DNA from 2 places in the Pseudomonas sp. Arb-4-2C genome. Region 2 is predicted to be linked to the other one. Evidence: predicted binding sites of a transcription regulator. Region 2 holds the regulator's gene; the other holds the start of a gene.
What was found. Region 2 encodes sigma-54, which starts transcription at its own class of promoters, with help from an activator protein. Its sites were predicted from a motif close to ANTGGCATNNANNTTGCTNT; they were not measured.
Positions count from the first base shown of each region.

Region 1: the regulator sigma-54 is predicted to act here: its motif matches at 5,723-5,742, upstream of glnK (P-II family nitrogen regulator).

Region 1 covers NZ_CM146899.1:5,602,422-5,610,226, reverse strand. The annotation lists gene AC0J41_RS25575 (RHS repeat-associated core domain-containing protein) at 1-2,894, shown strand, start outside; gene AC0J41_RS25570 (immunity protein Imm33 domain-containing protein) at 2,897-3,253, shown strand; gene AC0J41_RS25565 (PAAR domain-containing protein) at 3,532-3,795, shown strand; partial or broken gene AC0J41_RS25560 (YifB family Mg chelatase-like AAA ATPase) at 4,139-4,981, opposite strand; gene AC0J41_RS25555 (accessory factor UbiK family protein) at 5,255-5,530, opposite strand; gene glnK (P-II family nitrogen regulator) at 5,944-6,282, shown strand; gene AC0J41_RS25545 (ammonium transporter) at 6,320-7,657, shown strand.
Region 2 covers NZ_CM146899.1:602,542-610,346, forward strand. The annotation lists gene AC0J41_RS02560 (class II fumarate hydratase) at 1-63, shown strand, start outside; gene AC0J41_RS02565 (hypothetical protein) at 91-531, shown strand; gene AC0J41_RS02570 (superoxide dismutase) at 533-1,144, shown strand; gene AC0J41_RS02575 (ZIP family metal transporter) at 1,175-2,068, shown strand; gene AC0J41_RS02580 (HPr family phosphocarrier protein) at 2,107-2,382, opposite strand; gene rapZ (RNase adapter RapZ) at 2,398-3,255, opposite strand; gene ptsN (PTS IIA-like nitrogen regulatory protein PtsN) at 3,258-3,722, opposite strand; gene hpf (ribosome hibernation-promoting factor, HPF/YfiA family) at 3,735-4,043, opposite strand; gene AC0J41_RS02600 (RNA polymerase factor sigma-54) at 4,117-5,610, opposite strand; gene lptB (LPS export ABC transporter ATP-binding protein) at 5,799-6,524, opposite strand; gene lptA (lipopolysaccharide transport periplasmic protein LptA) at 6,524-7,069, opposite strand; gene lptC (LPS export ABC transporter periplasmic protein LptC) at 7,056-7,628, opposite strand; gene AC0J41_RS02620 (KdsC family phosphatase) at 7,637-7,805, opposite strand, start outside.

The DNA of each region.
Region 1 (7,805 bases), 1.3 Mb from region 2:
AATGGGCCGATGACGGGAGCTTCGACACGCGTCTGGAGTGGGACGAAAACATCCGTCTGACCTACGTCACCGACGCGCTTGGCAACGAGACCTGGCACTACTACGACATCCTTGGCTACACCTACCGCATCCGTTACGCCGACGAGCGTTCGGAATGGTTCTTCCGCGACGACGCCAAGAACATCGTGCGCCGCGTGAATGCCGATGGCAGCACCGATCGTTACAGTTACGATGAGCGCAGCAACCTGCTCGAGCACATCCGCGCCGATCACACGGTGATGCATTACGCCTACGATGATCAGGATCTGCTGATCAAGATCAGCGATGCCGAGGGCGGTCAGTGGCAACACGCTTATGATGATCAGGGCAATCTGGTCGAAGCGCTCGATCCGCTCGGCAACAAAACCGAATACGCCTACAACAAGGCCGGCCAGACCACGGCGATCAAGGATGCCAACGGCAACGAAAAAACACTCGACTACAACGACGCCGGGCAACTGGTCGAGTACGTCGATTGCTCGGGCAAGACCAGCACCTGGGAATACAACGAACTGGGGCAGATGATCTGCTTCACCGACGCGGCCGGGAGCGCCACCGAATTCGAATACAAGGCTGGCCAACTGGTGCTGATTAAGCACCCGGACAAGACCGAGGAACGCTTTGAGCGAGACGCTGAAGGTCGATTGTTGGCGCATGTCGACGGTCTCGATCGTTGCACCACGTGGAGCTATAGCGCTGCCGGTTTGATCACCGAACGTGTCGATGCCGCCGAGCAGACCCTGCACTATCGCTGGGACCGTCTCGGACGGCTAACGGCACTGGAAAACGAAAACGAACAACGCGCCCACTTCCACTACGACCCGGTCGGTCGTCTGCTCGAAGAGCGCGGCTTCGATGGGCGCAGCACACGTTATCAATACGACCCGCTCACCGGTCGCCTCGCCCAATCAGTCAATGGCAAACGCGTCATTTCGTTGAGCTTCGACCCGATGGGTCGTTTGACTGAACGTCGCGCCACCCTGGGCGACCAGTCGCAAAGCGAAACCTTTGCCTACGATGGTAACGGCAACTTGGTGCTGGCCAATAACGCCGACAGCCGCCTGCAATGGTTCCACGACCCGGCCGGCAATCTGCTGCGCGAACACCAACATTACCTCGGACTGGAAAAACCCACCGTCGCGATCTGGCAGCACGAGTACGACGTGCTCAACCAGCGAGTTGCCACCGTTCGCCCCGACGGCCACCGCGTCAGTTGGCTGACGTACGGCAGCGGTCACCTGCTCGGCCTGCGCCTGGATGAACACGAACTGATCGGCTATGAGCGTGACGACCTGCACCGAGAAGTCGCTCGCCATCAAGGCAACCACCTGCTGCAAACCCAAAGCTGGGATCCGGTCGGTCGCTTGCAGGAGCAATTGCTGGGACGCAGCGACGACAAATCCACGCTGCTCAAACGCGAATACACATACGACGCTGTAGGCCAACTGACGGACATCAACGACAGCCGCCGCGGGCCAATCGCCTATCGCTACGATCCTGTCGGTCGTCTGCTTAGCGCCGTAACGCGTCAAGGCGTGGAAACTTTTGCCTTCGACCCAGCCGGCAACCTGCTCGACGACAAAGCGACAGAGATTCGCCGACCACTGGATCTGACCCCACCGCGCAGCAAATTGGTCGACAACCTACTGCGCGAATACGTCGGCACGCATTACGACTACGACGAACGCGGCAACCAGATTCAGCGCTGGAACAACGGCCAGCGCAGCGATCTACGTTGGGACCTGTTTGATCGACTGGTGCATTTCGAGGACACGCGCCTGAGCGTGGATTTCGCCTACGACGCACTGGGGCGCCGCCTGCACAAAAACTCCCGCGCGCACTATAAACAGCGCCCGGAAGCAGGCTCTCTCTGGAACAGAAACGAACACGCTCGCAAACAGCGAGAACTCGGCTGCGGCTTCACCTTGTACGGTTGGGATGGTGACAATCTAGCCTGGGAAAGCAGTCCAGCGCAGAGCGATGGCGAACCGAGTCGCACGGTGCACTACGTCTTCGAACCGGGGACTTTTGTTCCTGTTGCGCAGGCTGTACGGCATGCACCGATCAATCTGATCGGACTGCCGGATTACAGCGGTGAATACAGCTTCGATGAAGACCCGGTGTGGAATCACAAGGCAACGGCGTTACCGTTTGATGCGTTGGCCTGGTACCAATGTGATCACCTCGGTACGCCGCAGGAACTGACAGATTCCCAAGGCAACCTGGCCTGGACCGCGCAATACAAGGCGTGGGGGCAGGTGACGGAGCATCGCTCGGAATGGGCGAGGCAGCATGGTGTGATGAACCCGATCAGGTTCCAAGGGCAATATCACGATCATGAGACAGGGCTGCATTACAACCGTCATCGCTATTATGATCCAACTGTTGGCCGCTATATCAGTACAGATCCTATCGGTTATGCAGGTGGCCTGAACGGATATACCTATGCTCCTAACCCAACAGGCTGGGTTGACCCCCTCGGACTCACAAGTACAATCGATGGAACCGGGAAGAAAGTACCTCTTAGTGATCTAGGAGTTCCTGATGGGAAGCTTTTTGATCCAAAGCCCGATATAACCACAGCTTATAAGCGAGCTCCGGATTGTGGTCCTACTAGAGGGCAAACAGCGGAGATGCAGGGCCTTAGCTGCGTCAGGTGCGGAAAGAAAGCTCCTAAAATGGTCGCGGATCATAAAGATGCGCTTGTAGTAGAATATTATCGAACGGGTACTAATGATGTTGGGGCTCAAACATCATTGGAAGCAGTACAGCCCCATTGCCCTACCTGCTCTCGTCAGCAGGGGGGACACGCTTCGGCATTTTCAAAATGTATGAAAAGTAAACTAGGAATTTAGCTATGAAGCAGGCCGATCTGATCACTCCTGATGAATCTCAAAGACAGGTGTGTGCTAAGTATGGATTACCCTTACACGCCCCTGAGGAAATGGTCGCTATTGCCTTGGATACTCTGCATAAGTCTCCAATTTACGGGACTAGGGTCAAACTACCTGAGGGGGGTACGATCAGTTGGTTTATTCACTGTGGAGAACATTCGCCTGTTAGTGGTTTTTACCAAGCGCTTCACACCGGCCATTTAATGGAGGAGCTTCCGGAGGTAGTGAAATATCTTTTCCTACCTGAAGGTGCGAAATTCATTATCGACAGAGAGGGTTACGAGGATGTCTGGATGGCTGAGCTGGATCCAGCAGAATGAGTGAATTCTCTTAACTCTCCCCGGAAAAAATTATACTTTTCAGGGTTTATTTAAATATGATTTGGTCCTTGAGATTTGCCTAAAGACCATACGAGAGTTGTGTTCCATTAGCTGGAGTCTTTGGAGCTGAGACCGTAGGAGCATAAGTGCGCAATAAACCGGGCACATACTATTTCACGTCGAGTAGCGCGGCTTGGGTACAAGCACAGTAAATAATTGTAATGATCTCTTGCGAGCGTTTCATTTATGGCGATCACTTCTAATCAAGGATATGCAAGGTGAAAGACGTCATTCGCTTGGGCGACTCCACCAGCCATGGTGGAGTGGTGCTCGAAGCATTTCCCCAGACTGATCTCAATGGGAAACCGATTTCGGGTGTCGGCCACAAGGTCAGTTGTCCACTTTGCAAAGGTATTTTTCCTATCGCAGAAGGTAGTAGTACCTATTCAGTTGGCGGCACTCCAATTGCACTGCACGGTATGAAAACCGCTTGTGGTGCTAGCTTGATTGCAAGCGGTCCTAAGGGAGCAGTTATTAGTTGATTCCTGAAGTGCGCCGCAAGTCGAATGTGATCCAGTATCCATCGCGGATGTCGTTGCCGCTTTATCCGGTCGGGCTCGTGATCAGACGATAGTCTCGCGATCACAGCCCTCCGAGACAAAGGTTTGTGATCTTCGTAATCCCGAAGGCCTTATGACAATCTTGATTGTGTCGTCGCAACAAAGCCCCCCCCAACGTTGAGCGTACGCAAGTTTAGAAGCACTCTAAACCTCGGTGCAGCGCCCGTCTTTACTGGGGAGAGTTGACAAATCAGTCGTGAGACATGACGGCGTTTCAGTTGCATCTATTTCCGTTTAGTTGCATTTATTTTCAAATGTCACAGCTGCCGCCGACCAGCGCCGGACCGGATGCCGAGTGGTGCGGCTGACGAAACGGGCGTTGTGGCCAATGCGTCAGCGGCACGCCACTGGCGACCGATTGAATCGCCGCCACCTCCAGGGCCTCGCATTCGGACAGCGGCGGCAGCAGCCCCGGCAAGCGACTCGCCAACAAGGTCTTGCCGGTCCCCGGTGGCCCACTGAACAGCAGGTTATGCGCGCCCGCCGCAGCAATCAGCAGTGCCCGTTTCGCTGCCATCTGACCTTGCACTTCATTCAGGTCGGGGTAGGGTTTCGCCGCATGGATCAGCCCGTTCGACACATAGGGTTCCACTGGCGTATGCCCGTTGAAATGCGCCACCGCCTCCAGCAAGTGATCCACTGCAAACACCTTCAATCCCGAGGCCAGGCAAGCCTCCTCAGCATTCGCCCGCGGCACCACCAGTGCACGACCGGCCTTGCGCGCCGCCAGTGCTGCCGGCAACACCCCGCGCACCGGCCGCACTGCGCCGGACAACGCCAACTCACCCAGACACTCCACATCATCCAGTGTCAGGCACGGCACCTGCACACTCGCCGACAGAATCCCGAGGGCGATCGCCAGATCAAACCGCCCGCCATCCTTGGGCAAATCCGCCGGCGCCAGATTCAAAGTGATCCGCCGCGCCGGAAACTGCAGCCCGGAATTGATGATCGCGCTGCGCACCCGATCCTTGCTCTCCTTCACTGCGGCTTCGGGCAGGCCGACCATGGTCAGTGACGGCAGACCATTGGCCAGATGAACTTCGACAGTAACAGCGGGAGCATCCACGCCAATCTGGGCGCGACTGTGGACGATGGAGAGGGACATGGTCGTTCCTTGAGCTGAATCGGGGGCCGCTTCCTGCGGGTTTTTTAAGGGTAGTTGGGGAAGGGGGATCTGGCGGAGGCGAACTTTCACTGGATGTTGCGGGTAGTCGCCAACCCATTTCGAGGCGAAAAAAAACCGCCTCGAGGAGGCGGTTTTTACTGTGCAGGCTTTGGTGAGGCCAAGGCCTGTGCATCGTTGGTGGACGCAATCACGTCCGCTGAGACTATGGATGTTTGCCTCGTTGAGGCAAACATCCGAGCCAGCTCTCACCCGTCATTGCCGGTCTGGAGTGGCGGCCGGCGGCGTCAGCTTGGCTTCCAGCTCTGCGACTTTGGCTTCAAGGCTTTCAAGGCGAGCGCGAGTCCGCGCCAGGACGACCATCTGGCTATCGAATTCTTCGCGGCTCACCAGGTCCAGTTTGCTGAAGGCGCTTTGCAGCAGCATCTTGAACTGGCTTTCGATTTCGGCTTTCGGCAGCGGGGTGTCGCCGCTGAAAAGGCGGGAGGCGGTGCCGCTCAGGGCGTCGAGGAAGTCTTTGGGCGCGAGCATGGAATGTGTCCTGTAAACAGTGGCGGGCAGTGTATCACGCAGTGTCTATAGTCATTGGCGCAGGCACGGATGCACGCTTTTCGCGCAAGCGGACGGACGGCAGCGCACCGTTGTTGTGCGTAACCGTCGGGGCTTTTTTGCGCAAGCGCCTGCGGCAGCGGCCAAGGGATTGAAATCAGAGGAATTTGGCGAGATGGCAAGCTTTCTGCTTAGTCGGTAGTGACCCATGCACTGATGCAGTCGCTGTGACGAATGCAGTGCGGCAGGCGGAGCGGGGAGTTTCGTCAGCAGCGGTTAGCTGGCGTCAGTCGGGCAGGTAAGGCCGACGATGCGTTACAAAGCCAGGCACTGCGCTTAGACTTGAGTCGGGTTTGTTTTCCTGGGGCAAGTCCACCAATTCGGGAGAGAGTTTCATGAAGCTAGTCACTGCCATCATCAAGCCGTTCAAGTTGGACGACGTGCGCGAGTCGCTGTCCGAAATCGGCGTGCAGGGCATTACCGTTACTGAAGTCAAAGGCTTCGGCCGGCAGAAGGGTCACACCGAGCTGTATCGCGGCGCGGAGTATGTGGTCGATTTTCTGCCCAAGGTGAAAATCGACGTTGCTATCGACGACAAGGATCTGGATCGGGTTATCGAGGCGATAACCAAGGCTGCCAACACCGGCAAGATCGGTGACGGCAAGATCTTCGTGGTCAATCTGGAACAGGCGATTCGCATCCGTACCGGCGAAACCGATACCGACGCGATCTAAACGCCGCCACAAACCCAACGCCCCAGGAGAAAACAATATGACTCTGCGTAAATTCGCAGGGCTAGGCGCCCTGTTGTCCATCGTAATGCCCGGCCTGGCTATGGCGGCAGATCCGGTGGCACCTCCAGTCCTCAATTCCGGCGATACCGCCTGGATGCTGACCTCCACAGCCCTCGTGCTGTTCATGACCATTCCTGGCCTCGCGCTGTTCTACGGCGGCATGGTGCGGTCGAAAAACATTCTTTCGGTGATGATGCAGTGCTTCGCCATTACCGGCCTGGTCACCATCCTGTGGTTCCTTTATGGCTACAGCATGGCGTTCGACACCACCGGGATGGAAGCCAACGTCGTCAACCTGAACTCCTTCGTCGGCAGCTTTGCCAAGGCCTTCCTCGCGGGTGTCACGCCTGCCAGCATCACCGGCCCGGCAGCGCTGTTCCCTGAAGCGGTGTTCGTCACTTATCAAATGACCTTCGCCATTATCACTCCGGCGCTGATCGTCGGTGCCTTCGCCGAGCGTATGAAGTTCTCCGCGATGCTGGTGTTCATGGGCGTCTGGTTCACCCTGGTCTATGCGCCGATTGCGCACATGGTCTGGAGCGGTCCGGGTTCGTTGCTGGGCGACTGGGGCGTGCTCGATTTCGCGGGCGGCACCGTGGTTCACATCAACGCCGGTATCGCCGGTCTGGTGGCGTGCCTGGTATTGGGCAAGCGCAAAGGCTTCCCGACCACACCGATGGCTCCGCACAATCTCGGTTACACCCTGATGGGCGCAGCGATGCTGTGGGTCGGCTGGTTCGGCTTCAACGCAGGTTCCGCCGCAGCGGCCAACGGCACCGCCGGCATGGCGATGCTGGTCACCCAGATCGCTACCGCTGCCGCGGCACTGGGCTGGATGTTCGCCGAGTGGATCACCCACGGCAAACCTAGCGCACTGGGCATCGCCTCGGGCGTGGTTGCAGGTCTGGTGGCAATCACTCCGGCAGCCGGTACCGTGGGCCCGATGGGTTCGCTGATCATCGGTCTGGCGGCCGGTGTGGTGTGCTTCTTCTGCGCCACCACGCTCAAACGCAAACTCGGTTACGACGATTCCCTGGATGCCTTCGGCGTGCACGGTATCGGCGGTATCCTCGGCGCGATCCTCACTGGTGTGTTCGCCGCACCGGCCATGGGCGGCTTTGGCACCGTGACCGACATCGCTTCACAAGTGTGGATTCAGTGCAAAGGTGTCGGCTTCACGGTGATCTACACCGCGATCGTCACCTTCATCATCCTCAAGGTACTGGACGTGGTCATGGGCCTGCGTGCCACCGAGGAAGAAGAAGCAGTGGGTCTGGACCTGGCACAACACAACGAACGCGGCTACAACCTGTAAGTACGCGCATCGAAAAAACTTGCCCGGCTTGCCGGGCATTTTTTTGTCTGGAATTTGTCATTGAAGGGAAGGCTGAAAGGATTTTTCGTACGGCTTTGGTCGTGTTTACGACGGACGTTTTTCTGCGGTCAATCGCTTACATCATTGC
Region 2 (7,805 bases):
CTGTCGCGCAATCAGCTGGAAGAGTTGCTCAATCCCGAGAAACTCACCGCCGGCGGCGTGTAATCACCGCAACTGCTTTGGAGGCTCACCATGGAGCACTGGAAACGCACGATCGAACGGGCCAATCGCTGCTTCATGCTGGGCGAGCTGATCGATGCCCGCGAGGCTTACCTGCAAGCCCTGGCCCTGGCGCAAGTGTTGTTCGAGCGCTGGGCCGATGCCGACGAAGCGGTGGCGGCCTGTGTCATCTCTCATCACAACCTGGCGGACCTGCACCTGCGCCTGAATCAGCCGGAGGAGAGCGCCGAGTATCTCTGCGCGATCCACCAACGGCTGTTGCAGACCATGCAGGACGAGCGCTTGCGCCCGGCCTTGCGTGAAGCGGCGTTGCGCCAGAGCAGCAAGACCTATGTCGAACTGCTGAATTTCATCAGCGAACACGGCGAATACCCGCGCACCCAGCGCCTGCTGCACCCGGATACCGGCAACGCACGCCGCGCGCCAGCCGCACATCATCATGGAGTCCACTGAAATGGCTTTTACCTTGCCCGCCTTGCCGTACGCCTATGACGCCCTGGAACCGCATATCGATGCGCAGACCATGGAGATCCACTACACCAAGCATCACCAGACTTACATCAATAACCTCAACGCCGCTGTAGAAGGCACTGAATACGCCGAGTGGCCGGTGGAAAAACTGGTCTCCAGCGTTCAGCAATTGCCGGAAAAACTCCGTGCAGCGGTGATCAATCAGGGCGGCGGTCACGCCAATCACTCGTTGTTCTGGGAAGTCATGGTGCCAAGCGGCGGCGGTAAGCCCGATGGCGCACTGGCCAAGGCCATCGATGAACAACTGGGTGGTCTGGACAGTTTCAAAGAGGCGTTCACCAAAGCCGCGCTGACCCGTTTCGGCAGTGGCTGGGCCTGGCTCAGCGTGACCCCGGAGAAAAAACTGATCGTGGAAAGCAGCGGCAACCAGGACAGCCCGTTGATGAACGGCAATACGCCGATTCTCGGTCTCGATGTCTGGGAACACGCCTACTACCTGCGTTACCAGAACCGTCGTCCGGAATACATCAATGCGTTCTACAACGTGATCAATTGGCCTGAAGTCGCTGCGCGCTACAAAGCCGCACTGGTTTAAGTCTTCTATAAAAACAATCCAAGGCTGGCTATGGGCACTGAAACACTGGCGATCGGAAGTGGGCGTATGTTTCGTTACGCGGTGGGGTCGCTCTTGCTGTTGGCGGGCATGACCTTGCTGGTCGCTCACGGACTGCAATGGCTGGATCTGGAACCGAGGCTTTCCCGGGCGTTGCAAGGCGGGGCGATCTGCGCACTCGGCACGGCGCTCGGTGCGGTGCCGGTACTGGTGATCCGGCGGATGCCGCAGATGCTCAGCGATACCCTGCTGGGGTTTGGCGCCGGGGTGATGCTGGCCGCGACGGCGTTTTCGCTGATCGTGCCGGGCATTGCCGCCGCGCAAAGCCTGGGCATGACCCCGTGGGGCGCCAGTGGTCTTATCTGCCTGGGCATCATGCTCGGTGCGTTCGGCCTTTACCTGGTGGATTTGCGGTTGTCCGGCGCTTCACCGGAAACGCTTGTTGGCTCCCTTGAACACCCGGTAATTCCACCGCGAATCTGGCTGTTCGTCTTCGCAATCATTGCTCACAACATTCCGGAGGGCATGGCGGTCGGTGTCTCCGCTGGTGGTGGCATGCCGGATGCCGACAGTCTGGCCATGGGCATTGCCTTGCAGGATGTGCCGGAAGGTCTGGTGATTGCGCTGGTGCTGGCCGGGGCGGGGATGTCACGGGTCAGGGCGTTTTTGATCGGCGCGGCATCGGGTCTGGTCGAACCGGTGTTTGCACTGCTGTGTGCGTGGCTGGTCAGTCTGGCAGAGCTGCTACTGCCGTTGGGACTGGCGCTGGCGGCGGGGGCGATGTTGCTGGTGGTGACTCATGAGGTGATCCCCGAGTCGCGACGCAATGGTCACGACAAGCTCGCCAGTCTTGGCTTGCTGATCGGTTTCTGTCTGATGATGGTGATGGATACGGCGCTGGGCTGAAGGATGAGAGAGGGAGCAGGCTCCCTCGACACACTGAATCAACCACCTTCGTCGAAGTAGTTGTTGATCAACGCCACCAGTGCATCCAGCGCTTCCTGCTCCTGATGGCCTTCAGTACTCAGATAGATTTTCGTGCCCTTGCCGGCGGCGAGCATCATCATCGCCATGATGCTTTTGCCATCCACCGTGGTTTCAGGGGTGCGACCCACTCTGATGGTGCAATCCGGGTACTGGCCCGCCACGCCAACGAACTTGGCCGACGCGCGGGCATGCAAGCCCAGTTTGTTGATGATTTCGATTTCCAGAGCAGGCATCGCGGTGTGAATCCTTTAAGTGAGGTCGCGGTGGCGAACCTGGACGTTCTTCAGGGTTTTCTGCAGGGCCTGACCCAGGCGTTCAGTCAGGTAAACGGAGCGGTGATGCCCGCCGGTGCAGCCAATGGCAATGGTGACGTAGGCGCGGTTACTCGCGGCGAAGCGCGGTAGCCATTTATTCAGATAGCCGTAGATGTCCTGAAACATCTCCTCGACTTCGGGCTGCGCCGCCAGGTAATCGGCGACCGGTGCATCGAGACCCGATTGCGCGCGAAGTTCCGGCTTCCAGTACGGGTTGGGCAGGCAGCGTACGTCGAACACCAGATCGGCATCCACCGGCATGCCGCGCTTGAAGCCGAACGACTCGACCAGAAAGGCCGTGCCCGGCTCCGGTTGGTTCAGCAGGCGCAGCTTGATGGTGTCGCGCAGCTGGTACAGATTCAGGTTGGTGGTGTTGACCTTGAGGTCGGCCAGGTCGGCAATCGGACCGAGCAGGGCGGTTTCGTCATTGATGGCTTCGGCCAGCGAGCGATTGGCAGTGCTCAGTGGGTGGCGCCGACGGGTTTCCGAGAAACGCTTGAGCAGGGTTTCCTCATCGGCATCCAGATAGAGCACATCGCACTGGATGTGGCGGCTGCGGACTTCTTCCAACAGCTCCGGGAAGCGCGACAGATGGCTCGGCAGGTTGCGGGCATCGATCGAGACGGCCACCAGCGGCTGGGCCAGTTCGGTGTGAATCAGGGCGCGCTCGGCCAATTCAGGCAACAGGCCGGCCGGCAGGTTGTCGATGCAGTAGTAGCCGTTGTCCTCAAGGACATCCAGGGCGGTACTTTTACCCGAGCCGGAGCGGCCGCTGACGATGATCAAACGCATGATTAGTGACCGTTCTGCTCGCTCAGGACGACCTGATACAAGGCTTCGTTACTCGGTGCGCTACGCAGTTTTTCGCGCACTTCCTTGCGATCGAGCATGCTGGCGATCTGGCGCAGTAATTCCAGGTGAGCATCGGTGGCTGCTTCCGGGACCAGCAGAACAAACAGCAGGTCAACCGGTGCGCCGTCGATTGCATCGAAATCGATGGGGGCATCAAGGTGCATCAATGCGCTGATAGGCGCTTCGCAGCCTTTGAGGCGACAGTGGGGAATGGCGATGCCGTTGCCGAAACCGGTGGAGCCGAGTTTCTCACGGGCGATCAGCGCTTCGAAGACGTCCTGCATCTCCAGATCCGGCACTTCGCGGGCGATCAGGTTGGCAATCTGTTCGAGGGCTTTCTTTTTACTGCCGCCCGGCACGTTCACCAGGGAACGGCCGGGGGTCAGGATACTTTCAAGTCGGATCATGGGTTGGGGGTGTTAACGACCTGTTGCGCCCTGAAGGAGGCTCTGGGTCTTTTCCTTATGCTTTTTGAGTTGGCGATCCAGCTTGTCGGTCAGTGAGTCGATCGCAGCGTACATGTCGGTATCTTCTGCGTTGGCGACCACTTCGCTGCCGGGAATATGCAAGGTGGCTTCGATTTTCTGCTTCAGCTTTTCGACGCACATCGTGACTTGCACGTTGGTGATCTTGTCGAAATGGCGCTCCAATCGTTCGAGTTTCTCGTTGATGTAGGTGCGCAGCGGTTCGGTCACTTCCAGTTGGTGTCCACTGATGTTGACTTGCATACAGCTTCTCCTTCGTTGCCAGTGCATAAAGCGGCAGGCTGAATAGCCTGCCACTGGAACGCTGTAACGTGGCTTACATCAACCGCTTGCGTTCGCTCGAAGGCGCGATCCCGAGGGATTCACGGTACTTGGCGACGGTGCGGCGAGCCACCTGAATGCCTTGTGCCTCCAGTAAACCAGCGATCTTGCTGTCACTCAACGGCTTTTTCTGATTTTCCGCTGCAACCAGTTTTTTGATGATCGCGCGGATCGCTGTAGACGAGCATTCGCCGCCTTCGGAGGTGCTGACGTGGCTGGAGAAAAAGTATTTCAGTTCATAAATACCGCGCGGGGTATGCATGAATTTCTGGGTGGTGACCCGGGAAATCGTCGATTCGTGCATGCCCACCGCCTCGGCGATGTCGTGCAGGACCAACGGCTTCATGGCTTCGTCGCCGTATTCCAGGAAGCCGCGCTGATGCTCGACGATCTGGGTGGCGACCTTCATCAGGGTTTCGTTGCGGCTTTGCAGGCTCTTGATGAACCAGCGCGCTTCCTGCAACTGATTGCGCATGAAGGTGTTGTCGGCGCTGGTGTCGGCACGGCGCACGAAGCCGGCGTACTGGGCGTTGACCCGCAGGCGTGGCACCGATTCCTGGTTCAGCTCGACCAGCCAGCGTTCGTTGTCCTTGCGCACGATGACATCGGGCACCACGTACTCGGCTTCGGTCGATTCGATTTGTGAACCCGGGCGTGGGTTGAGGCTCTGTACCAGTTCGATGACCTGGCGCAGTTCATCTTCCTTGAGCTTCATGCGCCGCATCAACTGGCTGTAGTCGCGACTGCCGAGCAGATCGATGTAATCGCTGACCAGACGCTTGGCTTCGTTCAGCCACGGGGTCTTGGCTGGTAGCTGGCGCAGTTGCAGCAGCAGGCATTCGCCGAGGTTGCGGGCGCCGATGCCGGCCGGTTCGAACTGCTGGATGCGGTGCAGCACGGCCTCGATCTCGTCCAGCTCGATGTCGAGCTCCGGATCAAAGGCGTCGAGAATTTCTTCAAGGGTTTCGTCGAGGTAGCCCTGATTATTGATGCAGTCGATCAGGGTCACGGCGATCAGGCGGTCGGTATCGGACATCGGCGCCAGGTTCAATTGCCACAGCAGATGGCTTTGCAGGCTTTCCCCGGCGGAAGTGCGGGTGGTGAAGTCCCACTCGTCATCATCGCTGCTGGGCAGGCTGCTGGCGCTGGTCTGGTAGACGTCTTCCCAGGCGGTGTCGACGGGCAATTCGTTAGGGATGCGCTCGTTCCATTCGCCATCTTCCAGGTTGTCCACCGTCGGTGCGGTTTCCTGATAGGAGGGTTCCTGAATCTCGGTGTTGGGCTTTTGTTCGGCGTTGTCGGCCAAAGGATCGGAGTTGTCGAAGTCGTCGCCTTCTTCCTGGCGTTCGAGCATCGGATTGGATTCCAGGGCCTCCTGGATTTCCTGTTGCAGGTCCAGGGTCGACAATTGGAGCAGGCGGATGGCCTGTTGCAGCTGCGGTGTCATCGTCAGCTGCTGGCCCATTCTCAAGACTAGCGATGGTTTCATGGCAGGGGCTTAACACCTTATTCGCCGGCGCGCATGCGCCATCCACTACAGGGCGCCGGAGCGCCAAACTTAAGCAAATTATATGCCTGAAACTGTCGTGTTTGCCTAGAGCGCTGTAACAATAAAAGCGTATAAAACTTCGCTTCAACGTTACAGCACTCGGACGGCTGGCCGAATGCGATTGCGCTTTAGAGGCGGAACTCGTGGCCCAGGTACACTTCCTTGACCAGATCGTTGGCCAGGATGGTCGCGGCGTCACCTTCGGCGATCAGTTGACCGTCGTTGACGATGTAGGCGGTTTCGCAGATATCCAGGGTCTCACGCACGTTGTGGTCGGTGATCAGTACACCGATGCCCTTGGCCTTGAGGTGGTGGATGATCTGCTTGATGTCGCCGACCGAGATCGGGTCGACACCGGCGAACGGTTCGTCGAGCAGGATGAATTTCGGTGCGGTGGCCAAGGCGCGGGCGATTTCCACCCGGCGGCGCTCACCACCGGACAGGCTCATGCCCAGGTTGTCGCGAATGTGGCTGATGTGGAATTCCTGCAGCAGGCTTTCCAGCTCCTTGCGACGACCGGCCTTGTCGAGTTCCGTGCGGGTCTCGAGGATGGCCATGATGTTGTCGGCCACCGACAGTTTGCGGAAGATCGACGCTTCTTGCGGCAGATAGCCGATACCGGCCTTGGCGCGGCCGTGCATTGGCTGGTGGCTGACGTCCAGATCATCGATCAGCACGCGGCCCTGATCGGCCTGCACCAGGCCGACGATCATGTAGAAGCAGGTGGTCTTGCCGGCGCCGTTCGGGCCGAGCAGGCCGACGATCTGGCCGCTGTCGATCGACAGGCTGACGTCACGCACGACCTGGCGGCTTTTATAGGCCTTGGCCAGGTGCTGAGCTTTCAGAGTTGCCATTACTGGGTCTTCTCGTCGGTTTTCTTCTTCGGCTGGATCACCATGTCGATGCGCGGACGCGTTTCGGTGACTTTATTGCCGGTAGCGCGACCGGCGCTGGCCAGTTTTCTCACCGTGTCGTAAACGATTTTCTCGCCTTGGGTGGTGTTGTTGTCCTTGTCGACAACCTTGGCCTTGTCGATCAGCACGACGCGGTTTTGCGCGGCGTGGTACTGGATCGTCACGCCCCAGCCCTGTACAGGCTTGGTATCGCCCTGGGTCTGCAGTTGCTCGAAGTAGGCAAGGTTGCCCACCGACGTCACGACGTCGATGTCACCGGTCGGGGTGCGGGTGATGGTCACCGTGTTGCCTTTAACGATCATCGAACCCTGGGTGATGATCACGTCACCTTTATAGGTGGCGATGCCATTCTTGTCGTCCAGTTGGGCGTCGTCGGCCTGAATGCGGATAGGTTGCTGCTGATCGTTCGGCAGAGCCCAGGCGCTCACGCTTCCCAGTGCTGCGCCCAGACTGAGCAAAATAGGGAGGGTTTTAACGAGCCTCATACTGTCCTCTTACGTTCGATTGCAGGTGTATCCTGCTTTCCTTCAAATACGCCTTCATTCCCACGCCAGTCGATACACCGCCAGCACCGTCGATTCTAACGGGTTGCTCGGTCTGCGCATATTGCTGCTGAGGGAACACCGTCATGCGTGTGCTGGTGATCAGGGTGTCGCGGTTCTTTTCATCGGTGCGCTTGATGCGTACCGAGTCGATCAGTTCTACCTGGGTGCCGTCAGGATTGACTTCGCCGCGCTCGCTGGTCACGTGCCACGGGAACTCGGTGCCACGGAACATGTTCAGGTCGGGTTTGGTGACCAGGGTCACGTCCGTCGCTTTCAGGTGCTCGGCCTTGTCGGACGTCATTTCGTACTGCAGCTTGCCGTCTGGAAGGTATTGCAGGGTATGCGTGTTGGTCGCGTACCAGTCGATGGCCGTGTCTTCGACCTTGACCGGGGGTTTGTCGAGGAAGCGTTCAGGGCTGATGTTCCAGTAGCCGACCGCTGCAAACATTGCAGCGATGCAGCCGAACAGCAGGAAGTTGCGAAATTTTTTGCTAAACATGTTTTGGCTCACAGGTACGCGGCATTGGCCGCATCGAGGCGGCCCTGGGCGCGCAGGATCAATTCGCAGAATTCGCGGGCGGCACCTTCGCCACCACGGGCCCGCGTGACGCCATGGGCGTGCTCGCGTACGAAATCGGCGGCATTGGCGACGGCCATGCCCAGGCCTACGCGGCGG